Regions from separate parts of the Microbacterium sp. NPDC079356 genome, predicted to be linked through region 2. Evidence: predicted binding sites of a transcription regulator. Region 2 holds the regulator's gene; each other region holds the start of a gene.
What was found. The regulator HrcA, encoded in region 2, represses chaperone genes, less so after heat shock. The targets are predictions, from matches to a motif close to TTNGCACTCGNNNNNNNCGAGTGCNAA.
Positions count from the first base shown of each region.

Region 1: the regulator HrcA is predicted to act here: its motif matches at 6,438-6,464, upstream of groES (co-chaperone GroES).
Region 3: the regulator HrcA is predicted to act here: its motif matches at 2,838-2,864, upstream of ACPEH0_RS06290 (Hsp20/alpha crystallin family protein).

Region 1 is NZ_JBMWDN010000005.1:179,314-189,724, forward strand. Features, by position in the region: gene ACPEH0_RS12510 (low molecular weight phosphatase family protein) at 1-220, shown strand, start outside; gene ACPEH0_RS12515 (holo-ACP synthase) at 448-804, shown strand; gene alr (alanine racemase) at 810-1,925, shown strand; gene tsaE (tRNA (adenosine(37)-N6)-threonylcarbamoyltransferase complex ATPase subunit type 1 TsaE) at 1,922-2,425, shown strand; gene tsaB (tRNA (adenosine(37)-N6)-threonylcarbamoyltransferase complex dimerization subunit type 1 TsaB) at 2,474-3,142, shown strand; gene rimI (ribosomal protein S18-alanine N-acetyltransferase) at 3,139-3,636, shown strand; gene tsaD (tRNA (adenosine(37)-N6)-threonylcarbamoyltransferase complex transferase subunit TsaD) at 3,638-4,696, shown strand; gene ACPEH0_RS12545 (hypothetical protein) at 4,693-5,181, shown strand; gene ACPEH0_RS12550 (class I SAM-dependent methyltransferase) at 5,183-6,382, opposite strand; gene groES (co-chaperone GroES) at 6,553-6,849, shown strand; gene rarD (EamA family transporter RarD) at 6,981-7,919, shown strand; gene ACPEH0_RS12565 (ABC transporter substrate-binding protein) at 8,066-9,427, shown strand; gene ACPEH0_RS12570 (ABC transporter ATP-binding protein) at 9,637-10,404, opposite strand; gene ACPEH0_RS12575 (ABC transporter ATP-binding protein) at 10,401-10,411, opposite strand, start outside.
Region 2 is NZ_JBMWDN010000001.1:722,529-732,939, forward strand. Features, by position in the region: gene ACPEH0_RS03675 (PhoH family protein) at 1-722, opposite strand, end outside; gene ACPEH0_RS03680 (HIT domain-containing protein) at 769-1,116, opposite strand; gene ACPEH0_RS03685 (16S rRNA (uracil(1498)-N(3))-methyltransferase) at 1,161-1,898, opposite strand; gene dnaJ (molecular chaperone DnaJ) at 1,901-3,016, opposite strand; gene hrcA (heat-inducible transcriptional repressor HrcA) at 3,048-4,082, opposite strand; gene hemW (radical SAM family heme chaperone HemW) at 4,153-5,370, opposite strand; gene ACPEH0_RS03705 (DUF1990 family protein) at 5,370-6,020, opposite strand; gene lepA (translation elongation factor 4) at 6,030-7,880, opposite strand; gene ACPEH0_RS03715 (ExeM/NucH family extracellular endonuclease) at 8,094-10,411, shown strand, end outside.
Region 3 is NZ_JBMWDN010000002.1:302,755-313,165, forward strand. Features, by position in the region: gene ACPEH0_RS06280 (DUF2207 domain-containing protein) at 1-1,787, opposite strand, end outside; gene ACPEH0_RS06285 (MarR family winged helix-turn-helix transcriptional regulator) at 1,824-2,252, shown strand; gene ACPEH0_RS06290 (Hsp20/alpha crystallin family protein) at 2,327-2,776, opposite strand; gene ACPEH0_RS06295 (prolyl oligopeptidase family serine peptidase) at 2,916-4,967, shown strand; gene ACPEH0_RS06300 (DUF3459 domain-containing protein) at 5,013-6,449, shown strand; gene ACPEH0_RS06305 (organic hydroperoxide resistance protein) at 6,490-6,912, opposite strand; gene ACPEH0_RS06310 (MarR family winged helix-turn-helix transcriptional regulator) at 6,926-7,348, opposite strand; gene ACPEH0_RS06315 (DUF6584 family protein) at 7,441-8,079, shown strand; gene ACPEH0_RS06320 (AAA family ATPase) at 8,913-9,881, shown strand; gene ACPEH0_RS06325 (S8 family serine peptidase) at 9,926-10,411, shown strand, end outside.

The DNA.
Region 1 (10,411 bases), on a different contig from region 2:
GCGGGCCGGTGCCGTCGGCGCGGAGCCGCGGGACCGCCTGCGGGGCGCGCTCGCCGTCCTGTCGGGGCAGCGCGGTCTCGTGCTCCCGCCCGCGGATCCCGCCGACGACGACGTGGTCGACCCCTACGGCCGCTCCCGCGAGACCTACGCACGCTCCGACGCGCAGCTCTCGCCCGGTCTCGACGCCGTCGAGCGCGTCGTCCGCCTCGCCGTCGGCTGATCCCGTCGACCGATCCCGGCGGCTGATCCCGGCGGCTGATCCCGGCGGCGGCAACATCCGCGGAGAAATCGGCGCCACGGAGCGACTCCGGGCGGAAAGTCCGCCTTTCTCCTCGCACACCGGCGCCGGATCTCCGAAGTACGTGCCGGCCGCGCCGTGCGAACGTCCTGCCGCGCACCCCGGATATCCTGATCTGATGCCGTAGAGCGCGGCGAGGGGGAGGCGGCATGATCATCGGCATCGGCGTCGACCTCGTCGACATCCCGCGCTTCGAGGCGTCGATCGCCCGCACCCCGAAACTCATGCAGCGCCTGTTCACGCCCGCCGAGCAGACCCTCAAGCCGCACTCGCTCGCCGCCCGCTACGCGGCGAAGGAGGCGCTCATCAAGGCGCTCGGCGGCTCGGACGGCGTGCACTGGACCGACATCGAGGTGGCCTCCGAACCGTCGGGCCGCCCCGTCTTCGCGCTGTCGGGCGAGACCGCCGTCACCGTCGCCGACCGCGGCATCACGACCGTGCACCTGTCGCTCTCGCACGACGCGGGACTCGCGACGGCCTACGTCGTCGCGGAGGTGGGATCGTGACCCGGATGCCGGAGGGCGTCGCGCGGGAAGCGGTCATCGACGTCGGCGCGATCGAGCACAACGTACGACACCTCGCGCGGGTGACCGCGTCGGAGGTCATCGCCGTCGTGAAGGCCGACGGGTACGGTCACGGAGCCGTCCGCTCGGCGCGTGCGGCCCTCGCCGGCGGGGCAGCGCGCCTAGCGGTCGCCGATGTCGGCGAGGCGCTCGAGCTGCGCGCCGCGGGCATCGACGCCCCGGTGCTCGCCTGGTTGCACGCCCCGGGCGCGGATTTCGCCGAGGCCGCCGCCGCCCGCATCGAGCTCGGCGTGTCGAGCCTCGAGCAGGTCCGCGCCGCCGCGGCGGCCGGGTCGCGGGAGCGGCCCGTCACGGTGCAGCTCAAGGTCGAGACGGGCCTCGGTCGGAACGGCATCGCCCCCGCCGACTACGGCGCGGTGTTCGCCGAGGCGGCGGCCCTCGAGGAGGCCGGCGTCATCCGGGTCCTGGGCCTGTTCAGTCACCTCTCCAACACGTCCGCCGCCGACGACCGCACGGCGCTGTCGCGCTTCACGGTCGCCCAGGCGGCGGCCGAAGCGGCGGGTCTCCGTCCGCCGTTGCGTCACATCGCGGCATCCCACGCCGCCCTCGACCTGCCCGAGGCGCGCCTGGGCTGCGTCCGTCTCGGTATCGCGATCTACGGGCTGTCGCCGTTCGCCGACCGGTCGTCCGCCGACCTCGGGCTGCGTCCCGCGATGACGCTCCGGGCGGCGGTCGCCGCTGTGCGCCGCGTGCCCGCGGGGCAGGGGGTCTCCTACGGCTACCTGCACCGCACGGCCAGCGAGTCGACGCTCGCGCTGATCTCGATGGGCTACGCCGACGGTGTTCCGCGCGCGGCCTCGGGAGCCGGCCCCGTCTCGATCGGCGGGCGCACGTTCCCCGTCGCCGGACGCATCGCGATGGACCAGTTCGTCGTCGACGTCGGCGACGCCCCGGTCGCGGTCGGCGACGAGGCCGTGCTCTTCGGCAACCCCGCGACGGGTGTGCCCGCGGCGACCGACTGGGCCGACGCCGCCGACACCATCAACTACGAGATCGTCACGCGCATCGGCCCGCGCGTGCCGCGACGGGAGGTGCGGTCGTGACCGGGATGGAGCACTTCGAGGGGCGCCGAGAGGTCGCCTCGCCCGAGGACATGGAGCGGCTCGGCCGCGAGCTGGGCGGCGCCCTGCGCGCCGGCGACCTGCTCGTCCTCACGGGTCCCCTCGGCGCCGGCAAGACGACCCTCACCCGCGGTATCGGCGCGGGCCTGGGGGTCCGCGGCCCGGTGCAGAGCCCCACGTTCGTGATCGCCCGCACCCACCCGTCCGAAGTCGGCGGCCCGGCGCTCGTGCACGTCGACGCCTACCGGCTCGGTTCCCCGGCCGAGCTCGACGACCTGGGCCTCGACCCCGACCGGTCGGTCACCATCGTCGAGTGGGGGCGCGGCATGGTCGACGGCCTCGTCGACACGTGGTGGGAGCTTGAGATCGAGCGCGGCTGGAGCGGCACGGGCGTCGACAACGCCTGCGGCACGACCGGCCCCTACGCCGCCGAGCTCGAGGACGCCGCGCCGCGCATCGTCACCGTCACGCGGCGTCCCTGACCACGGCGGCCGCGTCGCGGCATCCGTCCTCCCGATACCCTTGATCCTGTGATCCTCGGCATCGACACGTCCCTCGGCACGGCCGTCGCCGTCACCGATGTCGACGGTGCGGTGCGCGCCGAGGTCGCCAGTGCCGACCCGCTCGGGCACGCCGAGATCATCGGCTCCCTGCTGCAGCAGGTGATGACGGATGCCGCGCACGGCCCCATCGGTGCGACCGGCGCTCCGCAGCCCGTCGCCCTGACCCACGTGGCCGCGGGCATGGGTCCCGGGCCGTTCACGGGGCTGCGGGTCGGGATCGCGGCGGCGCGCGCGTTCGCGCTGGGCCGTGGCATCCCGGTCGTCCCCGTCCGCAGCCACGACGCGGCCGCCCTCGCGGTGCTGCTCGCCGACCCGTTCGCCGAGCTGCCGCGGTTCGCGGTCGTCACCGACGCCCGCCGCCGCGAGTTCGCGTACACCGTCTACGACGGCATCGACGACGACGGACTCCCGCGGCGCGTGATCGACGCCACCCTGACCCCGCGCGACGCCGTCGACGACGCGCTCGCCGCGCACGGCGCCGAGCGCCGGGACGTGACGGCGATCCCGGGCGCGATGGTCGCGCTCGTCGCGGCGCGCGCGGTCGCGGCGGGCCGGGTCGAGTCCCTCGGCGAGCCGCTCTACCTGCGCGCACCCGACGTCACCCTCCCCGGCGCTCGCAAGAAGGTCGGCTCGTGACCCTCCGCACCGCGACCGCCGCGGACCTCGACGACATCATGCGCCTCGAGCGCGCGTCCTTCCCGACCGACGCGTGGAGCGACGCCCTCATGGCGGGCGAGCTCGCCTCCCCCCACGGCCGGTACGTCGTCGACGTCGAGGCGGGCCGCCTCGTCGGGTACGGCGGTGTGCGCGCCGTGCAGGGCGCAGCGGATGCCGACATCCAGACGATCGCCATCGCCGCCGACGCGCGGGGTCACGGCCGGGGCCGCGCGCTGCTGCGCGAACTGCTCGCGACGGCCCGGTCCCGCGGCGCGCGCGAGGTGTTCCTCGAGGTGCGCGCCGACAATCCCGGAGCCACCGCGCTCTACCTGTCCGAAGGGTTCGCCGAGGTGGGCCGCCGGCCGCGCTACTACCAGCCCGACGACGTCGACGCGATCGTCATGCAGCTGGACCTCGTCGCCTGGGACGCCCGTCGCACCGCGGCGCCGACCGCCGCCGAAGGATGGTGCTGAGATGACGCACGAACCCCTGGTGCTCGGTATCGAGACGAGCTGCGACGAGACCGGCATCGGCATCGTCCGGGGACGCACCCTGCTCTCGAACACGATCGCGAGCTCGATGGACGAGCACGCCCGCTACGGCGGCGTCGTGCCCGAGGTCGCCGCGCGCGCCCACCTCGAGGCGCTGCAGCCGGCGATCGAGGCGGCGCTCGCCGAGGCGCAGGTCTCGCTCGCCGACCTCGACGCGGTCGCCGTCACGAGCGGGCCGGGTCTCGCCGGCGCCCTCATGGTCGGCGTGGGCGCCGCCAAGGCGCTCGCGGTCAGCCTCGACAAACCGCTGTACGCCGTGAACCACCTCGTGGGGCACATCGCCGCCGACATCCTCACCGGTGACGAGGTCGAGTACCCGACCGTCGCGCTGCTCGTGAGCGGCGGGCACACCTCGTTGCTCCTCGTCCGCGACCTCGTCTCCGACGTCGAGCTGCTCGGCGAGACGATGGACGACGCCGCCGGCGAGGCCTTCGACAAGATCGCCCGCATCCTCGGTCTGCCCTATCCCGGCGGCCCCGAGATCGACAAGGCCGCCGCGACGGGCGACCCGCAGGCGATCCGGTTCCCGCGCGGTATGTCGCGTGCGTCCGACATGGCCGAGCACCGCTACGACTTCTCGTTCTCGGGGCTCAAGACCGCCGTCGCGCGCTGGGTCGAGCAGCGCGAGGCGGCCGGTGAGCCCGTCTCGGTGCCCGACGTGGCGGCATCCTTCCGCGAAGCGGTCGTCGACGTCCTCGTGACGAAGGCGCTCGACGCCTGCGCGCGTCACGACGTGCCCCGCCTGCTGCTGGGCGGCGGCGTGATCGCGAACAAGCGCCTGCGCGACGTCGCGCTCGAGCGTGCGCAGGCCGCGGGGGTGGCCGTCCGCATCCCGCCCCTCTCGCTCTGCACCGACAACGGGGCGATGATCGCGGCACTGGCGTCCGAGCTCATCATGAGCGGTCGCCCCGCCTCGACCCTCGCGTTCGGCGCCGACTCGACCCTGCCCGTCACGACGATCCAGGTGGAGCCCTCGTCATGAGCGACGAGCGGATGCCGCCGCCCGCCGCACCAGCCGCGGACGAGCCCCCCGCCGCCCCCGCCGTCGAGGCGGCATCGCCCGACGTCGTCCTTGCGCCGACGGACACCGCGCTCCCCGGCGCGCACCGGGGCGGATTCCGTCGGGAGCTCACGCAGCCGTTGCCCGTCGCGCCGCCGCTCGCGGTGCACCCGGATCCCGACGAGGCCGCCGCGCCGGACGTCCGCTGGATCCCCCCGGCGCCGGTGCTGCCGCGGAGCGCCGGCTGGTCGCTGCTGTTCGGGTCGCTCGCGCTCGTGCTGGCCTGCTTCGTCGGCTGGGGGTTCCCGGTCGGGGTGATCGGCGTCGTCCTCGCGGTCCTCGCGCTGCGACGCCCGTGGGAGAAGCGCGAGACCGCGTTCTGGGGTCTCGGTCTGAGCATCGCCTCGCTCGCCTACAGCGCCGGCTGGCTGTGGTGGGCGGCCTCGCAGGGCGCCCTATCCGGCTGACTCAGACGCGCTCCGCGAGCACGGCGACCCGCTTCGCGTCCCGCCCCTCGCCCACCCTCGTGAGGATCAGCGTCGCCGAGGCGTCGCCGCGCAGCGCGAGCTTGCGCCGGAACTGCGCCGGGTCGACGTCGACGCCGCGCTTCTTGATCTCGACCGTGCCGACGCCCCTGTCGCGGAGAGCGGCGTTGATCGCGGGCACCTTCATCGGCAGGACGTCCCGCACCCGGAACGTCCGCACGAAGGGGTTCGTCAAGGCGGCATCCGAGGTCAGGTAGGCGATGCCCTCGGCCACCATCCCCGCCTGCAGTTCCCGGGCGACCTCGCCGATCAGGCGCGCGCGGATGACGGCGCCCTCGGGCTCGTGGAGGAAGGCGCCGAGCTCGCGGACCGGCTCGTCGGGCGCGTCGGCGGCCGCCGTCAGTTCCGCCGCGGCCCGGCCCCGCATCACGAGCGCCGAGCGTGCCACGCCGTCGCGACGCAGGGCGCCCGACCACAGCACGAGCTCGACGGTCGAACCGTCGACGCTGATCCACTGCGCCTCGACGTCGTCGGGGAGCAGGCTGCGATTGAGGCCCGGTCCGAGTTTGATGCCCACCGGCATCCGCTCTGCGAGGGCGAACGCCCAGTCGAGCGAGGGTGACCAGTCCTCGGGCCGGGTGCGGCTGGTCTCGCTGTGCCCCGCGGTCCGACGGGCGGGGTCGAGCCAGACCGCGTCCCAGCCGTCCAGGTCGGTCTCCTCGGCGAGGCCCTGCCGCACGGTGACCGCATCGCCGAACGGCGCGAGGTTGTAGGCGGCGAGGGCGGCCGTCGTCTCGTCGGCGTCGACCGCGAGCACATCGAGGCCGATGCCCGCGAGTCCCAGGGCGTCGCCGCCGATGCCGCATCCGAGGTCGGCGACGCGGGTGATCCCCGCGGCCCGGAACCGTCCGGCGTGCCGGGCGGCGACCTCGAGGCGGGTCGCCTGCTCGAGTCCCGCGCGGGTGAACAGCATGCGCTCGGCGAACGGACCGAACTTGCCTTCTGCACGCACCCGCAGGTGCGCCTGCCCGACGACGGCCGACACGAGATCGGGGGAGTGGCCGGCGGAGCGCAGCCGCGAGACGGCGGCCGCGACCTCGGCGGTGGATGCCAGGGGTCCGACCTCGTCGATCATCCGCAGCCCCTGGGGGGTCAGGAGGGCGGTGAGCTCGGCCTTGTCCATCCGGCCAGCCTAGGTCTCCGCGGTCGGATGGTGCGTCGCCGCATCCGTCATCGTGTTGGCACTCGCGTTGCATGAGTGCCAACCGCGCTCTAGACTTTTGTTAGCACTCTCGGTAAGCGAGTGCTGATGAGTCTTGTAGCAGGACCCCACCAGCAAGAAAGAGGTAGACCGTGTCGGTTTCCATCAAGCCGCTCGAAGACCGCATCGTCATCAAGCAGGTCGAGGCCGAGCAGACCACCGCAAGTGGCCTGGTCATCCCTGACACCGCCAAGGAGAAGCCCCAGGAGGGCGAGGTCGTGGCCGTGGGCCCCGGCCGCATCGACGACAACGGCAACCGCGTTCCGCTCGACGTCGCCGTCGGCGACCGCGTCCTGTACAGCAAGTACGGCGGCACCGAGGTGAAGTTCGGCGCCGACGAGTTCCTCGTCCTGTCGGCTCGCGACGTCCTGGCGGTCGTCGTCCGCTGACACGCAGCGACTGCAGCGCAGGGCCCGGATGCTTCGGCATCCGGGCCCTGTCCCGTTGATGGCAGGATCCGGGCGATCGACGGCAGTGCGGATGACGCGCCCGCTGTCATGACCGTCATAGGCTTGTGCTCATGACACCCGAGCAGGCCGCGCGCGAGAAGTCCCTCGGGGGCGTCTTCGTCTTCTCGGCCTACGTCCTGTGGGGCTTCCTGCCGCTCTACTTCGTCAGCCTCGCCCCGACGACCCCGTGGGAGGTCGTCGGCTGGCGCATCCTGCTGAGCCTCGTCTTCTGCATCGCGCTGCTCGCGATCACCCGCGGCTGGGGGCGGATGCGGGTCATCCTGCGCGATCGTCGCCTCATGCTCTGGACGCTCCTGGCGGGCCTGCTCATCTACGTCAACTGGCAGGTCTTCCTCATCGGGACCCTGACCGGTCACGTCGTAGAGACGAGCCTCGGGTACTTCATCAACCCGATCGCGACCGTGCTCCTCGGCGTCATCGTGCTGAAGGAACGCCTGCGCACTGCGCAGTGGGTCGCGGTCGGCATCGCGGGCGTCGCGGTGGTCGTGATCATCGTCGCGGTCGGCCGCGTGCCCTGGATCGCGCTCGCCCTCGCGGCGAGCTTCGCGACGTACGGTCTCGTCAAAAAGAAGATCGGACCGTCGGTGGATGCCGTGAGCGGCCTCACCCTCGAGTCCTTCTGGCTCGTGCCGATCGCCGTCCTCCAGCTCGTCCTCGTCGGCGTCACCTCCGGACTGACGATGGGCCGCGAAGGGACCGGGCACACCGTCCTGCTCCTGCTGGCGGGGGCCGTCACCGCCGTTCCGCTCCTCTTCTTCTCCGCCGGCGCCCGCCGCACCACGCTGACCGTGGTCGGCATCCTGCAGTTCATCGCGCCGATCATGCAGTTCCTCACCGGGGTGCTCATCCTCGGCGAGCCGATGCCCTTCGAGCGCTGGATCGGATTCGGCCTCGTCTGGGTCGCCGTCGCGGTCTTCACGGTGGACTCGCTTCTGTCGTCCCGGCGCAACCGGACCCGCGCCGAAGCGCTGGTGCCCGACCCCGTCTGACCGCGCTTTCCGAGACCGTTATGGGAGCGTGCCCACCTCGTTACACATCGTTAACGAACGGCAACATTGGGGAGACGAGCGCGCCACTAGGTTGAACACACCGGGCTGGTCCCGAACTGACCCGTGTCACCACAGCAAGGAGCACAATGAGCGTTCTCTCCCGTTCGCGTTCCGCAAAGGTCATGGGCGCCATCGCCCTGGTCGGCGCGAGCGCATTGGTCCTGGCCGGTTGCGCCGGATCCTCGACCCCCACAGCGTCCGGCGGCGCGTCCAACGAGCCGGCCGGTTTCAAGTTCCCGGTCAACTGCGACGAGGCCGAACCGGCCTCGTACACCCCGGAGTACACCTCCACGTCGGAGGGCCCCGCCACCGACCTCGAGTTCACCATCGGCACCGCGTTGCCTGTCACCGGAAACCTCGCCTTCCTCGGCCCGCCCGAGATCGCCGGCACTGAATTCGCTGCCGCTGAGGTCAACGACGCGGCGAAGGGTGTGACCATCAACCTCGTCCAGGGCGACTCGGGCGACACCGACAACAAGGCCTACGAGACCGAGATCCCCCGTCTGCTGAACGCGGGCGCCACGGCGATCATCGGCGCGGCGTCCTCCGGCACGTCGCTGCAGTTCATCGATCAGGTCATCGCCGCCGACGCGATCCAGTTCTCGCCCGCCAACACCTCGGCCGCCTTCACGGGTTACGAGGACAAGGGTCTCTACTGGCGCACCGCTCCTTCCGACGTCCTGCAGGGCGAGGTGCTCGGCAACCTCATCGCGGGCGACGGCGCCGAGACGCTCGGCATGATCATCCTCAACGACTCGTACGGAACGGGTCTCGCCTGCTTCACGAAGGCCGCCTTCGAGAACGCCGGCGGCGAGGTGGTCTCCGCGTCGCTGTACAACACGGGTGACACCAACTTCTCGGCTCAGGTCGAGGACGTCCTCGCGGCTGACCCCGACGCCATCGCGCTGATCACGTTCGAAGAGGTGAAGACGATCATCCCCGAGCTCGTGGGTGCCGACTTCCCGAAGGACAAGATGTACCTCGTGGACGGCAACCTCTCGAACTTCGGCGACGAATTCGAGGCCGGCACCCTGACGGGCGCCAAGGGAACCTACCCCGCCGTCGACCCCGACAGCATCGCCACGTTCCGCGAGGATCTCAACGCGTTCTGGACGGGCGAGGGCAACGAGGAGCTCAAGGACTACACCTACGGTCCCGAGTCCTACGACGCGGTCATCCTCCTCGCACTCGCTGCCCTCGAGGCCGGCTCCAGCGAGGGTCCGGACGTCGCTGCGCACTTGCAGCAGGTGTCCGGCGGCTCGGGTGACGGCACGAAGTGCACCACCTATGCGGAGTGCGCCGACATCATCAACGCCGGTGAGGTCGCCGACTACGACGGTGTCTCGGGCCCCATCACCTTCAACGAGGTGGGCGACCCGACGGAGGCATCCATCGGTGTCTTCCAGTACGGCGAGGACAACAACTACTCGTTCCTCAACGTCGGCTGATTCGACGATCACAGAACGGCCCCGGTCCTCGGACCGGGGCCGTTCTCTGTGCGCCCGACGCGCTGTCACCGGCAGCGATGGGCCGGCGCTCGGTGCATCGCGGCAGGGGAGCGGATGCCGCCGCCGAGGACGTCCGCCGGCGGCATTCCGTGCGCACATGACGACGCCCCCGACCGAAAGCCGGGGGCGTCGAAGGGTCCTTCTGGAGGTCAGGTGCCGAGCGTCCCCAGGTAGAGGCCGATGACCTTCGGATCGTTGAGCAGCTCGCGGCCGGTGCCCGTGTAAGCGTCACGGCCCTGATCGAGGACGTAGCCCCGGTCGCAGATTTGCAGGCACCGGCGCGCGTTCTGCTCGACCATGATGGTCGTCACACCGGCTTTGTTGATCTCCGAGACGCGGAGGAACGCCTCGTCCTGGCGGGACGGCGACAGACCGGCCGACGGCTCGTCCAGCAGGAGGACGTAGGGGTCCATCATCAGTGCGCGGCCCATGGCGACCATCTGCCGCTCGCCGCCCGAGAGCGAACCGGCCCGTTGCTGCAGACGCTTGGCGAGGTCGGGGAAGATCGACGTCACGAAGTCGATGCGTTCGTTGACGACCTTCGGCCGCTGATACGCACCCATCTGCAGGTTCTCAGCGATCGACAGGCTCGGGAAGACGTTGTTCGTCTGCGGGACGAACCCGACACCCTTCGCCACCAGCTTGTTCGCTCGCAGGCCCGTGATCTCCTCGCCATTGAGCATGACGGCACCGGAGCGGACCTTCACCTGCCCGAAGATCGCCTTGAGCATCGTGGACTTACCGGCGCCGTTGGGGCCGATGATGCCGATGAGCTCGCCCTTCGCGGCCGTCAGATTGGCGCCGTTGAGGATGTTGACGCCCGGCAGATAGCCGGCGTGCACATCTCGCAGCTCGACGACGTTCTGAGCACGTGCAGTCGCAGTCGCGCCCGCGGGGGATGCGGCGGTGTCGCTCACTTGGTCT
Region 2 (10,411 bases):
GTGCCGAACCCGAGACGGGTGAGGAACATCTTCATCTGCTCGGGCGTCGTGTTCTGCGCCTCGTCGAGGACGACGAAGGAGTCGTTCAGGGTGCGCCCGCGCATGTAGGCGAGGGGGGCGACCTCGATCGTTCCCGACGCCATGAGCTTCGGGACGAGCTCGGGGTCCATCATCTCGTTCAGCGCGTCGTAGAGCGGCCGCAGGTACGGGTCGATCTTGTCGGTCAGCGTGCCCGGCAGGAATCCGAGACGCTCCCCCGCTTCGACGGCGGGACGGGTCAGGATGATGCGGCTGACCTCCTTGCGTTGCAACGCCTGGACGGCCTTGGCCATCGCGAGGTAGGTCTTGCCGGTGCCGGCGGGGCCGATGCCGAAGACGATCGTGTTCTCCTCGATCGCGTCGACGTACTCCTTCTGGCCGAGCGTCTTCGGACGGATGACCTTGCCGCGCGAGGAGAGGATGGCTTCGCCGAGGACCTCGGAGGGACGCATCCCGCCGTTGTCCCGCAGGATGCGGCTCGACTGGGTGACGTCGCTCGGGTCGAGGCCCTGCCCCGCCCGCGCCATGCCGATGAGCTCGTCGACGAGTTCGCGGGCACGCGCCACGGCGTCGCCCTCGCCGGTGAGCGTGATCTCGTTGCCGCGGACGTGCACCTGCACGTCGGGGTGTTCGCGTTCGACGGTGCGCAGCAGGCGGTCCTGAGGACCCAGCAGCTGCACCATCGCGACGCCGTCCGCGTAGATGCGGTCGACGGTGGGTTCGGTGCTGTCAGCCACCGAGGCTCCCTTCGCTGAGCCCGCCGCCCAGCACGTGGGCGTGGACGTGGAAGACGGTCTGACCGGCGCCGGGGCCGGTGTTGAAGATCAGGCGGAAGTCGCCGTCGGCGTGCTCGGCGGCCAGGCTGTTCGCGAGCCCCACCAGCTCGGCGAGCAGGGCGGGGTCGCCCGCGGCGAGCTCGACGACGTCGCGGTACTGCTCGCTCTTGGGGATCACGAGCAGGTGCACGGGAGCCTGCGGGGCGATGTCGCGGATCGCGAACGCGTTCTCGGTCTCCGCGATGATCTCGGAGGGGATCTCACCCCGGAGGATGCGGGTGAACACCGACGACTCGCTCATCCCCCCAGTCTAGTCAGCGGCTCCCGGCGTCGGCCGGTGCCGACTCACCAGCGGCCGAGCGCCCGGTTGACCAGCGCGAGCGCTGCGGGACCGGCGGTCGAGGTGCGCAGAACCGTGTCGCCGAGCCGCACGAGGGTCGCGCCCGCGGCCTGCAACGCGTCGAGCTCGTCGGGCGAGATCCCACCCTCGGGACCGACGACGAGCAGCACGTCACGGGTGTCTGCGGCGTCGAGGTCGACCGCGGAGAGCGCAGCGGATGCCGTGGGTTCGAGCACCAGCATCCGTGCCGACTCGGCCTGCGAGACGAGTTGCCGCGTCGTCACCGGGTCGCCCACCTCGGGCAGCCAGGCACGGTGGGCCTGCTTGGCCGCCTCGCGGGCGATCGACTCCCAGCGTGCGACGCCCTTGGCGACCTTCGCGCCGTCCCACCGCGAGACGGACCGGGCTGCCTGCCACGGGAGGATCGCGTCGACGCCGAGTTCGGTCGCGGCCTGCACCGCGAGCTCGTCGCGATCACCCTTCGCGAGCGCCTGCACGAGCACCGTGCGCGGCGACGGCGCCGGGTGCTCCCGCCGCTCGACGACCTCGACGACGACCTCCTTCGGTGCGACCGAGGCGACGGTTCCCGTGAGCCAGAGGCCGCGGCCGTCGCCCACGGTCACCCCCTCCCCGACCCGGATGCGGCGCACGGCGGCCGCGTGGTGCGCCTCGGCGCCCGTCAGCCGGACGACGTCGCCCGGGCGGGCGGCACCGGCATCCTCGATCAGGAAGTGCAGGGCCACGGTCAGCGCTTGAACTTGCCGCGGAGCTTGGAGAACAGGCCCGGGTGGAACTCGGCGAGGTGCGGCGGCGCGGGGCGCGTGCGCTTGGCGAGCTCCTGGACGAGGGCCCGCGACTTGGGGTCGAGGTGCGACGGGGTGACCACCTGCACGGCGACGCGGAGGTCGCCGCGCTGCTCGCCGCGGAGCGGGGTGATGCCGCGCCCGCGGATGGTCAGCTCGTCGCCCGCCTGGACACCCTGGCGGATCTCGAGGTCGACGGGGCCGTCGAGCGAATCGATCGTCACACTCGTGCCGAGGATCGCGTCGATCACCGACACCTCGAGGGTCGCGAGCAGATCGTCGCCGTCACGGCTGAAGACGTCGTGCGGCGCGACCGTCACCTCGAGGTACAGGTCGCCGTTGGGGCCGCCCGCGGGGCCGACCTCGCCCGATCCGGGCAGCTGCAGGCGCAGTCCCGTCTCGACGCCGGCGGGGATGTCGATCGACACGGTGCGGCGCGCGCGGACGCGGCCCTGGCCCTGGCACGTGGAACACGGGTAGGGGATGGTCGTGCCGTAGCCCTGGCAGGTCGTGCAGGGCTGCGACGTGACGACGTTGCCGAGCAGGCTCCGCACGGTCCGCTGGATCTGCCCCGAGCCGTGGCAGATGTCGCAGGTCACCGGCTGGGTGCCGGGCTGGCAGCACGAGCCCTGGCAGGTCTCGCACAGCACCGCCGTGTCGACCTCGATGTCGCGGTGCACGCCGAAGACGACGTCGCCGAGGGTCAGGTCGACGCGCACGAGGGCGTCCTGGCCCCGCTCGCGACGCGAGCGCGGCCGTCCGGCACGCGTGCCCCCGCCGCCTCCGCCGAAGAACGTCTCGAAGATGTCGCTGAAGCCGCCGAACCCGGCCCCGGCGCCGCCGAACGCCCCGGAGTCGCCACCGAGGTCGTACCGCTGGCGCTGGTCGGGGTCGCTCAGCACGTCGTACGCGTGCGTCACGAGCTTGAACTGCTCGGACGCATCCTCTCCCGGGTTCACATCGGGGTGGAGCTGTCGCGCCAGTCGGCGGTACGCCTTCTTGATCTCCTCGGGGCTCGCGTCGCGCGCGACACCCAGGACCTCGTAGTGGTCAGCCACAATCACCTCTCCGGCCCGGAGGCCGATTCGTTCAGCGCGACTTCTCGTCTTCTTCGAGCAGACGCGTCAGATAGTGCGCGACGGCACGGACCGCCGCGAGATTGGTGGGGTAGTCCATGCGGGTCGGACCCAGCACGCCCACGCGCGCCTGCGAGCCGCCGGCGTCGTAGTCCCCCGCGACGACGGATGCCTCGGCGAGCCCGAACGGCTCGTTCTCGCGGCCGATGCTGGTCGCCAGTCCCCGGTCGTCCGCGACCATCTCCCCCATGAGGCGCAGGAGCGTCACCTGCTCCTCGATCGCCTCGAGCAGCGGGTAGATGCTGCCGCGGAAGTCCGCTTCGCGACGGGCGAGGGTCGCGGACCCGGCCATGACCATGCGGTCGGAGCGGAACTCGTCGAGCTCCTCGCCGATCGCGCGCAGGACGATCCGCCGGTTCTCCTCGCGGGGGGCCGGAGCCTCCTCCTCGAGGATGCGGGCGATCGCCGCGGCACCGTCGCGGACGCTCTTGCCGGTCAGCAGCGCGGCCATCGCGAGCTTGAGCTGTTCGGCCTCCTCGGCGGACGGCTCGGTCGCGAGGAACGCGACCCGCTGCGAGACCCGGCCGGTGTCGGTCACGACGATGATGACGATGCGGGTGCCGCCGAGGTGGACGACCTCGACGTGCGAGACGTTCGCCCGGGCGAACGACGGGTACTGCACGATCGCGACCTGTCCGGTGAGGCGGGTGAGCGTGCGGACCGTGCGGACGAGCAGGTCGTCGAGGTCGCCGGTGTCCTCCAGGAACGCGCCGATCGCGGAGCGCTGCGCGGAGGTCAGCGGACGGACCTCGGCGAGATGGTCGACGAAGACCCGGTACCCCTTGTCGGTGGGCACACGGCCCGACGACGTGTGCGGCGCGATGATGAGTTCCTCGTCCTCGAGGAGGGCCATGTCGTTGCGGATCGTGGCGGCGGACACACCGAACTGGTGGCGGTCGACGATCGCCTTGCTGCCGACGGGTTCCCGCGTGTCCACGTAGTCCTGGACGATCGCGCGCAACACCTGAAGACCGCGTTCCGAGACCATCATCCCTCCTCCGCTGGCACTCTCGATCTTGGAGTGCCAATTCTACCGCGCGCGGAGCGTTCTGCTCGGATCACTCGGTGAGCGCCCGCACGACGGCGTCGGCGAGAAGCCGCCCGCGGCGGGTCAGCACGATCGTGCCGTGGACCGCCGCCGCGCCGTCGACGAGCCCGTCGGCGATGAGGGATGCCACGTTCCGCCGCCCGGCGGCCGTCGCCTCGTCCACGGCCACCCCGTCGACGATGCGCGAGCGCAGCAGGATGTCCTCGAGGCGGCGGGCCTCGGCATCCGGTCGCTCCCGTCCGGCCGCCGGCGACTGTCCCGCCGCGAGGCGCTGCGCGTACGCCGCGGGGTGCTTCACGTTCCACCACCGGAGTCCGCCGATGTGACTGTGGGCGCCCGGGCCGTACCCCCACCAGTCCTGGCCGCGCCAGTACGACAGGTTGTGGCGCGACCGCTGCGCGCGGTTCGTCGCCCAGTTCGAGACCTCGTACCACCCGTATCCCGCCGCGGCGAGCAGTTCGTCGGCCAGCTCGTACATGTCGGCCTGCAGATCGTCATCGGGAGCGGGCACCTCGCCGCGGCGGATCTGCCGCTCGAGTTTCGTGCCGTCCTCGACGATGAGCGCGTAGGCCGAGACGTGATCGGGTGCGAGGGCCGTCGCCGTCTCGAGCGAGGTCCGCCAGTCCTCCAGCGACTCCCCCGGAGCGCCGTAGATGAGGTCGAGGCTGACCGCCAGCCCCGCGTTCCGTGCCGCGGCGACCGCGGTGGCGATGTTCGCGGGGTCGTGGGTGCGGTCGAGGGCGGCGAGGACGTGCGGGACAGCCGACTGCATGCCGATCGACAGGCGTGTCACACCGGCGGCCGCGAGGGTCTCGGCCACGGCGTCCGTCATCGTGTCGGGGTTCGCCTCGACCGTCACCTCGGCACCGTCCGCCAGACCGAAGGCCTCCCGGACGCCGTCGAGCATGCGCGCCAGGTCGCCGGGCGGCAGGAGCGTCGGGGTGCCGCCGCCGAAGAACACCGTCTGCGCGGGGCGGAGCGGTCCGCGTTCGGCCAGCACGCGCCGGGAGATCGCGATCTCGCGCAGGACCTCGTCGGCGTACGCGTCCTGTCGGGCGCCGCGCAGTTCGGTCGCCGTGTAGGTGTTGAAGTCGCAGTAGCCGCAGCGGACGCGGCAGAACGGGACGTGCAGGTAGACGCCGAAGTCGACGTCGTCCGACACGCGCACGTCGGCGGGCAGTGCGCCGTCGAGAGGAGCGGGATCGCCGAGGGGAAGGGCCGAGCCCATCAGGAGCCGGTGGCGTACATCGGCGACATCGCCTGCAGGTACCCCTGGAACAGGGCGCGACGCCGACGCTTCACCAGCGGACGCCAGAGGCGGTAGAGCACGCCGGTCGGCTTGTCGAAGGCGCGGACCGTGAACCAGACCTCGTCGTCGTCGCGCCATTCGAGCAGGAAGGACTCCTCGCCGCTGACGACGGATCCACCGACGGTGCCGAGCGAGAACCCGACCCGACGCGGCTCGTCGACGACCGAGATGACCCGGAGTTCGGCATCCGCCCGCATCCCGCCGACGCGCCCTCGAAGGTGCACGGTCGTCCCGGCGCTCGCGAACGGCACGCCGTCGGCGTCGAAACGCTGGTCGTCGTCGAGACGGCTGGGCTGGATGGCGTTGCCGTCGGCGTCGAAGCCGACACCGGAGTACATCGGACCGGATGCCGGGCGCACATCGGTCACCTGGAGACCCGCCCCCCGCTGCGCTCCCCACCCGAGGAGCGATTCGGTCGAGGTGACGAAACGGCTCTCACCGCTGCCGAGACGCCACGACGCCTCCGCCGGGGTCGTGCCCTTCGGCGGATAGCCCATGAGATCGGGGGCCTGCGTGGCCCCGACGGCGGCGTAGTCGACGGTCCCTGCCTGGAAACTCCCGCGGCGCATCGTGCCAGCCTACTTCTTGTCCTTGCCCTCGACGTCTCCCGAGAGCGCGGCGATGAACGCCTCCTGGGGGACCTCGACGCGGCCGACCATCTTCATGCGCTTCTTGCCCTCCTTCTGCTTCTCCAGCAGCTTGCGCTTACGGGTGATGTCACCGCCGTAGCACTTCGCGAGGACGTCCTTGCGGATCGCGCGGATGTTCTCGCGGGCGATGATGCGGGCGCCGATCGCGGCCTGGATGGGGACCTCGAACTGCTGACGCGGGATGAGCTTGCGCAGCCGCTCGGTCATCATCGTCCCGTAGGCGTAGGCCTTCTCACGGTGGACGATCGAGCTGAACGCGTCGACCTTCTCGCCCTGCAGCAGGATGTCGACCTTGACGAGGTCGGCGGTCTGAGAACCGGCCGGCTCGTAGTCGAGGCTCGCGTAGCCCTGCGTCTTGGACTTCAGGTGGTCGAAGAAGTCGAAGACGATCTCGCCGAGGGGCATGTTGTAGCGCAGCTCGACGCGGTCCTCGCTGAGGTAGTCCATGCCGAGCAGGGTGCCGCGGCGGGACTGGCAGAGCTCCATGACGGTGCCGACGTAGTCCTTCGGCAGGAGGATGCCGACCTTCACGACCGGCTCGGAGACCTCGGCGACGCGGCCGTCGGGGTACTCGGACGGGTTCGTCACCGTCACGGTCTCGCCGGTGTCGGTCATCACCTCGTACGTCACGGACGGCGCGGTCGTGATGAGGTCGAGTCCGAACTCGCGCGCGAGGCGCTCGGTGATGATCTCGAGGTGCAGCAGACCGAGGAAGCCGCAGCGGAATCCGAACCCGAGGGCGACCGAGGTCTCCGGCTCGTACTGCAGCGAGGCATCCGACAGCTTCAGCTTGTCGAGCGCCTCACGGAGCTCGGCGTAGTCGCTGCCGTCGATCGGGTAGATGCCCGAGAAGACCATGGGCTTCGGGTCGGTGTACCCCGCGAGCGCCTCGGATGCGGGCTTGCGGTGGTTGGTGATCGTGTCGCCGACCTTGGACTGGCGGACGTCCTTCACACCGGTGATGAGGTAGCCCACCTCGCCGACGCCGAGACCCTTGGTGGGCACGGGCTCGGGGCTCGACACCCCGATCTCGAGGAGGTCGTGGGCCGCCTTCGACGACATCATCTGGATCCGCTCGCGCGGCTCGAGCTTGCCGTCGACCATCCGCACGTACGTCACGACGCCACGGTAGGCGTCGTAGACCGAGTCGAAGATCATGGCCCGGGCGGGGGCGTCGGCATCCCCGACGGGTGCGGGGATGCGCTCGACGATGCGGTCGAGGAGGGCCTCGACCCCCATGCCGGTCTTGCCGCTCACCTTGAGCACGTCGGCCGGGTCGCCGCCGATGAGGTTCGCGAGCTCGGCGGCGTACTTCTCCGGGTCCGCCGCGGGCAGGTCGATCTTGTTGAGGACCGGGATGATCTCGAGGTCGTTCTCGAGGGCGAGGTAGAGGTTGGCGAGGGTCTGCGCCTCGATGCCCTGCGCCGCGTCGACGAGGAGGATCGCTCCCTCGCAGGCGGCGAGGGAGCGGCTGACCTCGTAGGTGAAGTCCACGTGGCCGGGCGTGTCGATCATGTTGAGGGCGAACGTGCCGTCGGCGGTGGCCCACGGCATCCGGACCGCCTGGCTCTTGATGGTGATGCCGCGCTCGCGCTCGATGTCCATGCGGTCGAGGTACTGGGCACGCATGTCGCGGTCGGCGACCACGCCGGTGATCTGCAGCATGCGGTCGGCCAGGGTGGACTTGCCGTGGTCGATGTGGGCGATGATGCAGAAGTTGCGGAGCTGCGCGGGCGGCGTGGCCGCGGGCTGCAGGGGCTGAAGGGCGCGGGGTGACATGACCAGCCGAGTCTACCGGCGCGGGGCCGGGCGCCAGCCCCGACGATCGGGAACCATAACCCGCCACGGCGGCGACACGCCAGTGGCCCGCCGCATGAGAAAGAGTTAACCGATCTGACACTTGCGGGGCCGCGAGACCGACCGAATGCTCAATGTGGCGGTCGGTTCCTGCGCGATAAGCCCCGCGCCCGTGCCGCTTCGGGAGATCCCACCGTGTCGAACCCACCCGTTCCTGCGCACGCCTCACCGTCCGCCTTTCGCCGCACCGGCGCCCTGCTGACCGTCACCGCCGTGACGGCCGCGGGTCTCGCCCTCGTGCCGAGCGCGGCGAACGCCGCCGTGTCGGCCGACGCGCCCGTCGTCATCTCGGAGGTGTACGGCGGCGGCGGCAACAGCGGCGCCGCCGTCAACCGCGACTTCATCGAGCTCGCCAACACGGGCGACGAGACGGTCGACCTCAGCGGGTTCAGCGTGCAGTACGCCTCTGCGACCGGTGCCACCTGGCAGGTGACGAAGCTCGGCGACGTCGACCTCCCCGCCGGCGAGAACCTGCTCATCGGTCAGGCCTTCGGGAGCAACACGTCGCTCCCCGCGTTCGAGGCCGACGTCGACGGCTCGATCGCGATGAGCGGCAGCGGCGCCAAGGTCGCCCTCGTGTCCACCGAGGCGGCACTGACCGGCAGCACCGGGATCGCCGATCTGGACCAGGTCGTCGACCTGGTCGGCTGGGGCAGCACCGCCTCGGCCTTCGCCGGCTCCGCGCCGGCGCCCGGGACCTCGAACGCGACGAGCGTCTCCCGCGACGAGGACGCCTCGAACACCGCGGACAACGCGGCGGACTTCGCCGCCGGCGCCCCCACGCCCACCGGGCTCGGCGCGGACGTCGACCCCGAGCCGGAGCCCGACCCCGAGCCGCAGGCGGCGACGATCGCCGAGATCCAGGGCACGACGGATGCGTCCCCGCTGACCGGCCGCACCGTCACCACCACCGGCGTGGTCACCGCGCACTATCCCACCGGCGGCTACAACGGCTACGTCATCCAGACGCCCGGCACGGGCGGCACACTCGATCTCGACGCGCACACCGCGTCGGACGCCGTCTTCGTCTACGCCCCGGGCGCCGTCCGCGAGGTCGCGCTCGGCGACACCGTGTCGGTCACCGGCGTCGTGTCGGAGTTCGACGGGCTGACCGAGATCACCGTGGAGCCGGGCGACGCCGACGTCATCGACGACGCCGCGGCTCCCACGCCCGCGACGGTCGGCTGGCCGACGACGGCGGCGCAGCGCGAGTCGCTCGAGTCGATGCTCGTCGCCCCGGAAGGCGCGTTCACCGTCAGCGACACCTACAGCACGAACCGCTTCGGCGAGGTGGGTCTGGCTGCCGGCGACACCCCTCTGCGTCAGCCCACCGACGCCGCCCGCCCGGGCAGTGACGCCGCGGCCGCGGTGGCCGCCGACAACGCCGCGCGCGGTGTGCGCCTCGACGACGGCGCCGGGATCGACTACACGTCGGGCGCCAACCGCGCGCTGACCCCCGCCTACGTCTCGCTCACCGAGCCGGTGACGGTCGGCGGGGGCGTCACCTTCTCGGCGCCGCTCATCGTGGACTACCGCAACGGCACGTGGAAGCTGAACCCGACCGAGCCGCTCGTCGGCGACGGCACGGGAGCCGACGAGGTCGTCTTCGAGAACGTCCGCACCGACGCGCCGGAGGACGTCGGCGGGGACCTGTCGATCGCGTCGTTCAACGTCCTCAACTACTTCACGACCCTCGGCACGGACTCGGCGAGCTGCGAGGCCTACCCCGACCGGTTCGGCGACGGCGTCACCGTCCGTGACGGATGCGCCCAGCGCGGCGCGTGGGACGCCGCCGACCTGGAGCGTCAGCAGACCAAGCTCGTCGAGGCCATCACCTCGGTGGATGCCGCCGTGATCGGTCTCATGGAGATCGAGAACTCGGCCGCTCTCGGCGAGGAGAAGGATGAGGCGACCGCCACGCTCGTCGACGCGCTGAACGCGGAGGCGGGTGCCGACACCTGGGCCTTCGTTCCTTCGTCGGCGGATCTCCCCCCGGCATCCGAGCAGGACGTGATCACCAACGCGATCATCTACCAGCCCGCCCTCGTCTCCCCCGTGGGCGCCGCGCGCGCCCTCGGTGACCAGAGCGCCGACGGCGAGGCGTTCGGCAACGCGCGGGAGCCCCTCGCGCAGGTGTTCGAGCCCGCCGCGGGAGGCGACCCGTTCCTGTTCGTCGTCAACCACTTCAAGTCCAAGGGCTCCGCGGGTCCGTGGCCCGGCGACGCCGACACGGGCGACGGTCAGGGATCCTCGAACGAGTCGCGGGTCCGTCAGGCGACCGCACTGCGCGACTGGGTCGCGGAGATCCAGGGCGACGTGGATGCGGTGGCCCTCGCCGGCGACTTCAACTCGTACAGCCAGGAGGACCCGCTGCAGGTGCTCTACGAGGCCGGGTACGCGGATGCCGAGCAGGCGTTCGACCTCGACTCGTCGTCGTACAGCTTCTCGGGGCT
Region 3 (10,411 bases), on a different contig from region 2:
ACCCCGCCGCCACCGCCGCCGCCTCCTCCGCCGCCGGCACTCCCGCCGCCGCTGGACCCGCCCGTCGACGCGGACGAGGTCGATGCCGCCGACAGCGACCCGATGCTCGACGAGAACGAGGCCGCATCGAAACCGCCGGTGCCCGCGTACCAGACGGGCGCCGCGACGCCCGCGGAGGCGTAGAGCACCGCGAGGTGAACCGCCCACTGCTTCTCCTGCCCGAACACGACCGCGTACGGAAGCAGGCGCTCGTAGAGGTCGAGCATCACGCGCGGATCCCCGGTGTCGACGGGACGGCGCTCCGCACCTCGGGGCGATTGCAGCATCCGGATGCGGTCCGCCTCCGCCCATTCGATGAACTGACGCAGCCCCGCGAGATGGTCCCTCACCTCGGCGCCGCTCTCCGTGAGCGGTTTGCGGGCGATCATCCCGATCACCACGACGGCCACCGCGATTCCGCCGAACAGCCCGATGAGCGGCCACAGCGGATCGACCGCCCGATCGGACAGCGCGATCGTCGCGATGACGAGGAGGGCCACGAGCACCGCCGCGACGACAGCCGGGACCGCTCGCACCCAGGCGGGGACCTCGCGTCGGAAACCGCGATCGTAGAGCGCCGACTCGGCATCCTTCAGGATCCGCTGCGCCGTCGAGGAGAGGCGCGTGTCCGAGGTGCCGAACTCGAAACGGTCGCCCGTCCGGCCGTCGGGGAACAGTCCCGTCAGGAGCGCGCGACCGTCGGCGTCGGCGCGCCCGGGGTCCACCAGTTCGGCGACGAGCTTCGCGGACCCCCACCGGGGCTTCTCCCCCTCGGTGATGCGGATGGAGCCGACGATGGCCTGCTCGAGCACCTCGGCGGGGATGGCCTTGCCGGTCTTCTGCAGCAGCACCGCCGCGTGCAGCGCGTCGACCCCCGCGGGCGGTTCGGATTCCGCGATCACCGTCGGCCTGCCGGCTTCGTCGGAGAGGTGGCGGCGCCGCAGCCACAGCGTCCACCCCGCGACCCCGACGAGGCCCGCACCGGCAGCGGCGTGCCCCCAGCCCAGCGGTGTGCCGAGGTATGAGGTGTCGAGCGGCTCGAAGGTGCCGTCGGCGAACCCGACCGCGAAGGTCAGAGATTCGCGGGGGCCGAGCTCGGCCTGCCGCGCGACGATCGTCGCGCCCGAGGAGGACGTGTCGATGTCGATGGCGTCGCACGGCGTCTCGGCCCCGAACGGTCCGGCATAGCAGGCGAGGGAGCCGGCGGCATCCGCGATCTCGCCGTCCAGATGCAGCCTCACCGTCACCTCACCGAACGGCTGCGCCCAATCGAACCCGTTCACGTCCCAGTAGAGCTCGAGCCCCGTGTCGGGGAACTCGCGCGTCACGTTGTCGAGGGTGTAGGTGAGGACGAAGGTCTGGCGACCATGGACGTAGTCCTCGGATCTCGCCGTCACGACCAGTCCGTCCTCGCCATCGTCGGTCTCGACGACCTCCCACGGGTCGCCCTCCGCGTCCACCGCCGATTCGAGGCTCGGCCGCAGCGGCTGACCGTCGTACTCGTCGGGGATCACCCGTCGGATGCCGCGGTTCTGGTCGGTCTCGGGGAACCGCGCCACGAGCTCCTCGACCACCCGCATCCGACTCGTGCCGTCCTCGGCGCGGGTCAGCGCGTAGTCGACGGTCAGACTGTCGAAAGAGAAGTCCTCGACGTCGGCGTTCGCCGCCGAGGGAGCGCCGACGAGGACGCCGAGCGCGACGGCGACGACGGCTCCGGCACGGGCGAGACGACGGGACCAGGGCTGCACGCGGTCAACCCTACGAGCGACGCTACAGTTGACGCCATGACCGACCGCCGCCTCGCCATCGCTGCCTGGGAGAGCCTCTTCCGCGCGCAGCACGAGGTCCTGGCGGAGATCTCACGGGACTTCGAGGACGACGATCTCTCGAGCGCCGAATACGACGTGCTCCTGACCGTCACGCGCTGCGAGGGTCACACCGCGCGACTGCGCGACGTGACGGCGAACATGCTCATCAGCCAGCCGAGCGTGTCGCGCCTGGTCGACCGGATGGTGGCGCGCGGGCTCGTCGCGAAGTGCCCCGACCCCAACGACGGCCGCGGCGCCGTGCTGCGCGCCACGGAGCAGGGCGCGGCGATGTTCCGCCGGCTCGCGACGACGCACGGCCGCACCATCGCCGAGCGGATGTCGGTGCTCACCGACGACGAACTCGCTGAGCTCGAGCGGCTCACCGCTCGCCTGCGCGGCGTCTGACGACACAAAAATCGCCCCGCACCCGAGACGGGGTGCGGGGCGATCGTCGTCTCATCGCCGGAGCGGTGCGCCGATCACTGGTCGATCGGCTGCGGCTCGCTCTCGCGGGTGGTGATGGTCGGGGACGAACCGTCGGCGACGACCTCGACCTTGCGCGGCTTGGCCTTCTCGCTCACTGGGATGGTGACGGTCAGCACACCGTTGTTGTAGGTCGCGGTGATCGCGTCGGTGTCGATGCCCTGGCCGAGGTTCAGCTGGCGGAGGAAGCTCGCGGTCTCACGCTCGCGCGTGATCCACTTGACCCCCTCGCCCGACGACAGCGTGCGCTCGGCGCGGATGGTCAGCAGCTGGCCGTCGACGTCGATGTCGACCGAGCCCGGGTCGATGCCGGGGAGGTCGGCGTTCAGCACGTAGTGGTCGCCGTCGCGGTACAGGTCCATCGGCATCCGTCGCGGGCCGCGGCGCGTGTCGAAGAGCGTCGACGCCAGGCGGTCGATTTCACGGAACGGGTCGTAGGTCGCCATGATTCTCTCCTTTGTCCAAGTGGTCTGAAAGTTGAGCCCCTGCGGCTCAAGTACGTCCAGATTAGCACTCCCGCATGGAGAGTGCCAATGGTTCTCGCACGGCGAACGACGCGGCGGAGGTGCCCCGTAGGCTGACCGCATGAGCGCCCACGAGATCGCCCCCGAGCCCGCCGACCCGTTCCTCTGGCTGGAGGAGATCGACGGATCCGCGGCTCGCGCGTGGGCCGCGGAGCGCACCGCCGAGACCGAAGGCGCCTATGCGGGCGCTGCCCGCGACGCGCTCGAGACCAGGCTCACCGGCATCCTGCAGGACCCCGACCGCCTCGTCGTCCCGAGTCGTCACGGCGACCTCATGTACGACCTGTGGCGGGATGCCGACAACCCGCGCGGCCTCTGGCGCCGGACGTCCCTCGCCGCCTTCACGGCGGGCACTCCGGACTGGGAGGTCCTGCTCGACGTCGACGCACTGGGCCGCGAGGAGGGAAGGACCTGGGCCTTCGCCGGCGCGACGCACGGGCCGGCCGGCAGCAGCCGCGCGCTCGTGCGCCTGAGCCCCGACGGCGGAGACGCCGCCGTGGTGCGCGAGTTCGATCTGGAGACCCGCCGCTTCGTCGAGGACTCCCCCTTCGCCCTCGACGCGGAGAAGTCCATGATCGCGTGGGTCGACCGCGACACGCTGCTCGTCGCCACGGCCCTGCACGGCGGCGGCGTCACGGACTCGGGCTATCCGATCACCGCCCGTGCCTGGCGCCGCGGCGAATCGCTCGAGGACGCGCCGCCGATCCTCACGGGTGTCCCGTCGGACGTCGGCGTCTTCGCGCACGTCGACCACACCGGCGGCGCGGCGACGCCGATCGTCGTCATCGCGCACGACTTCTTCCACTCCGAGGCGTGGGTGTGGGACGGCGCCGAACCGCACCTGATCGCCGTGCCGCAGGACGCGCACGCCGACGTGCACGGCGACCTGGTCGCCGTCCGGACGACGACGCCGTGGCGCATCGGCGACACGACGCATCCGTCGGGCACCCTCCTGCTCGGCCCCCTCGAGACCGTGACGAGCGGGGACGGGTCGGACCTGCGCGTCGCGTTCGCGCCGACCGACACCGCGGTGCTCGAGTCCTGGGCGTGGACGAAGACCCGCCTCGTGCTGACGATCCTCGACCGCGTGCAGAGCCGGCTGGTGTCGCTCGACCCGGCGACGCTGACCGGTGTCGAGCTCGACCTCGGGCTCGGCGACGACGACCTCTTCAGCGCGAACGTCGCGACGGCGGACGACGACGAGGACGACCAGCTCTGGGTCGTCGCGCGCGGCTTCCTCACACCGCCCACCCTGCTCGTCCTCGACCCGGGCGCGGAGCCGCGGGTCGTCGACCGCAGCCGCGCGACCTTCGACGCGACGGGTCTCGTCGCCGAGCAGCACTGGGCGACGTCGGCCGACGGCACCCGGGTGCCGTACTTCGAGGTCGGCCCCCGCGAGCGGCACGGCGCACTGCCCGTGCTGATGAACGGCTACGGCGGCTTCGAGCACGCGCTGACGCCGGAGTACCCGACGATCGTGGGCCCGGCCTGGCTCGAGCAGGGCCGGGTGTACGTCGTCGCGAACATCCGGGGCGGCGGCGAGTTCGGCCCGGAATGGCACCTCGCGGCCCTCCGTGAGAACCGCCACCGCGCGTACGAGGACTTCGCCGCTGTCTCGCGTGACCTCGTCGCCCGCGGCGTCTCGACCCCCGACCGCATCGCCTGCCACGGGCGCAGCAACGGCGGGCTGCTCGTCGGCAACATGCTGACCCGGTACCCCGACGACTTCGGGGCGATCGTCTGCGGCGTCCCGCTCCTCGACATGCGCCGGTACACGCGCCTGTCGGCCGGCGCGAGCTGGATCGCCGAGTACGGCGACCCCGACGACCCCGCCGACTGGGAGTTCGTGAAGACCTTCTCGCCGTACCACCTCATCGAGCCCGGGCGGCGGTACCCGGCATCCCTCATCTACGCGGCGGCCAGCGACGACCGGGTCGGGCCGGTGCAGGCGCGCAAGATGGCGGCGCGGTTGGCGAACGAGACGGATGCCGAGGTGCACTACCTCGAGCCCGTCGAAGGCGGTCATGCGGGCACCATCGACGCGGCGGCCACCGCGGCGCTGCATGCGACGATCCACGCGTTCCTCGACAGCACGGTGGGCCGCGCCGGCTGAGGCGGGAACGCCCGCCCTCTACGCTGGGAGCGGGAGGTCCACCGCATGAGCACCATGGGGGCCGTCGAGGACGAACTCGCGGCCACGCTGTCGACCGTCGCGGAGCGCACCCGCGTCGACGAGGCCGCGGCGGACCGCATCCGTCGGCACCTTCCCGCGCTGCACGACGCCCTCGCCGAGCGGGCGGACTCCTCGTCGTCGCTGCTGGCCGACCTCGTGACGGCAGCGGTGGTGGCGGCGAACGGTCGCTCGCTCGAGCTCAAGGTGCACGGTGAGCAGCGCGCGGCGCACGCGCCGATGTCCCGCTCGCGCTACGCCCTCGGCGCGGTGTGCTTCGCGGATCGCTACGCCGGCAACCTCGCCGGGCTCCGCGACGAGATCCCGGCGCTGCGCGAACTCGGCGTGAGCGTGCTGCACGTGCAGTCGCCGTTCGCCCGGCGCGAGGACGGCACCGCCGACCTGCGCCGCGGCGACCCCGGACTCGGCTCGATCGACCGACTCTCCGACCTGGCGGCCGAACTGCGCCTGTCGGGGATCGCCCTGGCCGTCGACGTCCCCGCCGCCTCGGATCTGCGCGTGTTCGTCGACGATCTGCTGTTCCTGGCCGGCCGCGGCGTCGAGGTCTTCCTCGTCCCCGACCGCGAGACGGCGGCGGTCATCGCCCCGGTGCTCGCGATCGGTGCGCCCGGGGTCGAGGTGCTGCCGGCATCCCCCGGGTCCGCGCCGCTGTGGCAGGCGTTCGCCACGGGGGACGCCGCTCCCCTGCAGCACGCGCTCGAGCGGCGTGACGGACGCAGCGACGTCGTCGCCCTCCGCGACGCCGACGCAGTCGCGTGGCAGACGGATGCCGCCGAGCTCACCGCGCGTTACACCGACGGCTCCGGCTTCGGCCGGGGGATCGCGACCGACGGCGGCGTCGCGGGGACCACGGCCTCGCTCGCCGGCGTCGAGGCCGGCGACCCGCTCGGCGAGGCGCGAGTGGTGCTGGCCCACGCGCTCCTGCTGAGCCTGCCGGGGCTGCCGATGCTGTGGCTCGGCGACGAGGTGGGCCAGCTCAACGACCCGACGTTCCGCGACGATCCGGAGCGACGCGACGACGCACGGTGGACGCACCGGGGCCAGAAGCCGCGGGACCGCTACGCCCAGATGACGGATGCCGCCACCTCGGCCGGCCGGCTCCGGCGCGACATCACGAAGCTCATCGCGGTGCGTCACACGACGCCGGAATTCGACGGGGCGCGCCTGATCGGTTTCGACGTGCCGGCGCCGTCGGTGGTGGGCTACCAGCGACCCGGCGAAGGGACCGTCGTGCTGGTGCTGGCGAACGTCGCCGCGGAACCGGTGCACGTACCGGCCGTGACGCTGTCGGGCTTCGCGCCGACCGCCCACGATCTCGTCGAGGGTGTCGACGTCGGAATCGACGAAGGGCTCACGCTGCCCGCCTGCGGATTCCGCTGGCTGCGCGTGAGCCCTGTCGCCTGAGTCTCGCCCTCTGAGGCCGGCCCTCTGGGACCGGCGGAGCTCAGTCCTCGACGACCGTGACGGTGACCTCGATGTTGCCCCGGGTGGCGTTGGAGTAGGGGCAGACCTGGTGCGCGGCATCCGCGAGCGCCTGCGCCTGGTCGTGCGGGAGGTTGGGGATGACGACCTCGAGCTCGACGGCGAGGCCGAATCCGCCCTGGCCGTTCGAGCCGATGCTGACGCGCGAACCGACGCTGGTGTCCTCGAGCGTCACCTTCTGCTGGCGCGCGACGGACTGCAGGGCGCTGTGGAAGCACGCCGCGTAACCGGCGGCGAAGAAGAGCTCGGGGTTCGGAGCGCCACCGGCACCGCCCATCTCCTTGGGCACACGCACGTCGGTGTCGACGAGGCCGTCGACGGTGCGGACGTGCCCGTTGCGGCCGCCTCCGGTCGCGAGGGCTTCTGCGGTGTAGAGGGCTTCCATGGGGGTCCTTTCGTCAGGAGGCGATCGCCTCGTCGGTGGTGCGCATGACGCGGTTCAGGTCGTGGACCACGTCGAGCAGCATCCGCGCCTTCTCTTCGTTCAGCCCGGTGCAGCGCGCGATCTCCGCGCCGACGACGGACAGCTCCGAGCGGAGAGTGCGGCCGTCGTCCGTCAGCGCGACCTCGACGACACGCTCGTCGTGGGGGCTGCGCGAACGGGAGACGACACCGCGCGCTTCGAGGCGGCGGATCAGCGGCGAGAGGGTGCCCGAGTCGAGGAAGAGCTCTTCGCCCAGTTCCTTGACCGACCGGGGCTCCTGCTCGCCGAGGGCGACGATGACGAGGTACTGCGGGTACGTCAGCTTCCACGGCGCGAGCACACGCCGATAGGCCTGCGTGAACGCGTGGCTGGCCGAGTACACCCCGAAGCACACCATCTGCTCGATCGCTCTCATACGACAATGGTTGCACGCAATTGAGTTGTGCACAACTTGACTGCTGCAGAGTCAGTCACCGCAATACTGATCGGATGACGACGACGGATGCCGCGGGTCGCCCGGAGAAGCCGGGTCGCCTCAGCAGCGCTGCGCGCCCCCTCCGGCATGCCCTGGAGCGCTCTCCTCACGACACCGCGCTGCGATCGACTCTCATCGAGCTCTACCGCGAAGGGGGCGCACGCGATCAGGCCGGGCGGTACGCCGTCGCAACCCCGGACGCCGACCCGAGGGATGTCACGGCCTACCTGCGTTGGGCGATCGCGCAGGGCGCGGACGAGAAGCGCGTGCGGGAGTTCAGTCTGCTGGACGACGACGCCACCCTTCCCGACGGCTTCGCGGCGGACCTCTCGTCAGGCAACGTCCGGATGACGCCCGCGGAGCGATGGGCGGACCGCGGCGAGACAGCAATGTTCATCGGGCTGGCTTCCCTGTTGGTCGCCCTGGTCGCGACCTTCGCCGCCGTGACGTTCTGGGCGTCCGTGGCACCGTTCGTCGCACACCTTTCGTCTCGCTTGACGGCGCTCGCGTGGGGCGTGTCGTTCGCGGCGTTCGCGGTCGCGAGCTGGCTCGACCGCAATCGGCGAGCAGCCGCGGTGAAGGGGGCGGCATCCGTCGCCTTCGTCCTCATCGGCGTGACCGGGCTGATCAGCCTGGCCACGAGCGGGCCGTGATCCCGGACCGCCTAAACAGGTAAGGCCCCGCCGAAGCGGGGCCTTACCTGGACTGTCTCAACACAGTGTGCGCCCGAAGGGACTCGAACCCCTACCCTTCTGATCCGTAGACCGGACGGTCACAGACTCGACTCGCGCTATTGCGAGGCCGGCGGATGCAGGTGCACACATCCGTGCACACATTCGCGACCTGGGTGAAGAGCCTTCCCTGGTCCGCCACTCTGCGGCACGGAGGGATCCCATGCGAGCACAGCCCGGGAGCGCGGTCTCAAGGAGCCGGCGCGTCCCACTCCACCACGGTGCGGCGGTCACTGAAAACGTCGAGCGGGCGTGGACGGCTTCAGCGTGCGATGCCGAGGGCGAACAACGGGGAATGTCCCTGGCCGTGGGCAGCATGAGCCACAGTTGACGATCGCCAGCTCTCGCACCAAGCCATTCTTCCGGCGGCGCGCATAGGGGCTCAGAAGGGGGACAATTGTCGGATCATCCGTGGGGGTGGAGGGGCGCCGTCGACAGTGGGCCGTCAAGGGACCTCATCACTGCGCTCAGGTCCAGGTGCATCGCGACCGCCAGTTGCACCACGGTGAACAATCCAGGATCAAGGGTTCGACCGTCCTCGATGGCTTGGATGTTCGATGCGGACACCCGGGACCGTCGGGCCAGCTCGGCACGTGAAATTTTTAGTACTTCTGTGCGCTGCTTCTTGAGAAGTTCACGGAGCTGTCGGGACCTCTCGGACAGTACGAAGTCCTCGCGCCTTGCTCTTCCAGCCACCGCTCAAACTTATCAAAGAAATATTAATTCGCCTATCACTGGTGTGTTAGGGTCGGTCCATGGCTGGTAGGCACCTGCGCGACATGATCGCGGCGTACGGGGAGAGGGACGATCTGAAGTTCCGCCGCGCAGCCCAGGCGATCATCCAGGAAGAGGAGGCCAAACGGCACACCGTTCTCGCGAAAGAGCTACGCGCGGTGCTCGCCGCGAACGCCGGCGTCGGCGCCAACGAGGTGCTCGTCACCCCGGACCCGCCCGTCGACCGTGACAGTTCACTGCCGCTAGCTCGGGTGACGCACCCGGATCGACTGCTAGGCGATCTCGTGCTCGCGGAGCCGACCAGGGCAGCGCTCGGGCAGATCGTGAGAGAGGTGCGGAACTGGCCGACTCTGGACCGCGCCGGTTTGCCGCGACGCAACCGGATCCTCTTGTCAGGGCCTCCCGGGTGCGGGAAGACGTCGGCAGCCGCAGCCCTGGCCCATGAGCTGGGACGACCATTGGTCACGGCTCGTGTTGAGGGGTTGATCTCGAGCTACCTCGGTGAGACCGCCGCGAACCTTGCTAACCTCTTCGCGTTCGCGTCGACCGGCGCGTACGTGCTGTTTCTGGACGAATTCGACAGTCTCGGAAAGATGCGGGAGGACCTCTCCGATCACGGTGAACTACGCCGCGTGGTGAACGCGGTGCTCCAGCAGATCGACGCGTACAGCGGACCTTCTCTAATCGTCGCGGCAACCAATCATTCGCAGATCCTTGACGCGGCACTGTGGCGACGGTTCGACTCTGTTGTGGAGCTCGGACTGCCCAGCCGTGATCAGGTCGTCGAGCTCCTTCGCCGACAGTTGCTCGGCAACGGACTGGCTGATGCGATGCAATACGCCGACGAACTGGCGACATTCCCGCATGCAGCGACAGAGTTCTTCGCGAACTCTGCGAAACGCCACGCCTTGCTCGACGAGCGCACGGCGGTCAAGTCATCGGACTTGGCGTTCGCTGCCCACGAGGTGCTGTCGCGGCCCTGGGCCTGAGAGCACCGGTGCTTGGGCACCCGGCCAGGCGATAAAGTCAGCCCATGGCCGACCATCTCCAACTGCCTGGGCTCATCCCTCTGCCGACCAAACGGGTCAACGTACAATTCGATCCCGACGACGAACCCCGCGATCGTGGACAGCATGCCACAACGTTGCGCGGCGTCCTCGAAGGCCTCGAGTCGGTAGGGGCGTTTCCGTCCCGCATCGACGAGTACGGGAGAGTCGACCCCGACGAGGAGTGGGATGTCGGCGAGCTGGTCATCAAGTTCACTGGGGTGCAGCCGTTCGACAACACTGCGTTCAAGAGCCTTGGGCTGGTCCCGCTGGCAGTCACCGACGACAAGCGGTATTTTGCGCTTACCGACGCAGACGCACGAATCGCGCTGGCGCGGCTGGTGGGACGCTACGCCGACCTGAACGATGACCTCGATGAGGTCGCCAAGAACCTTCAGGCGGAGCTCGCCAAGATCGAGGGCATTGAACTGTACGGGGCGGAGGATCGGCTGGCGCCCGATGTGGCCGGCTGG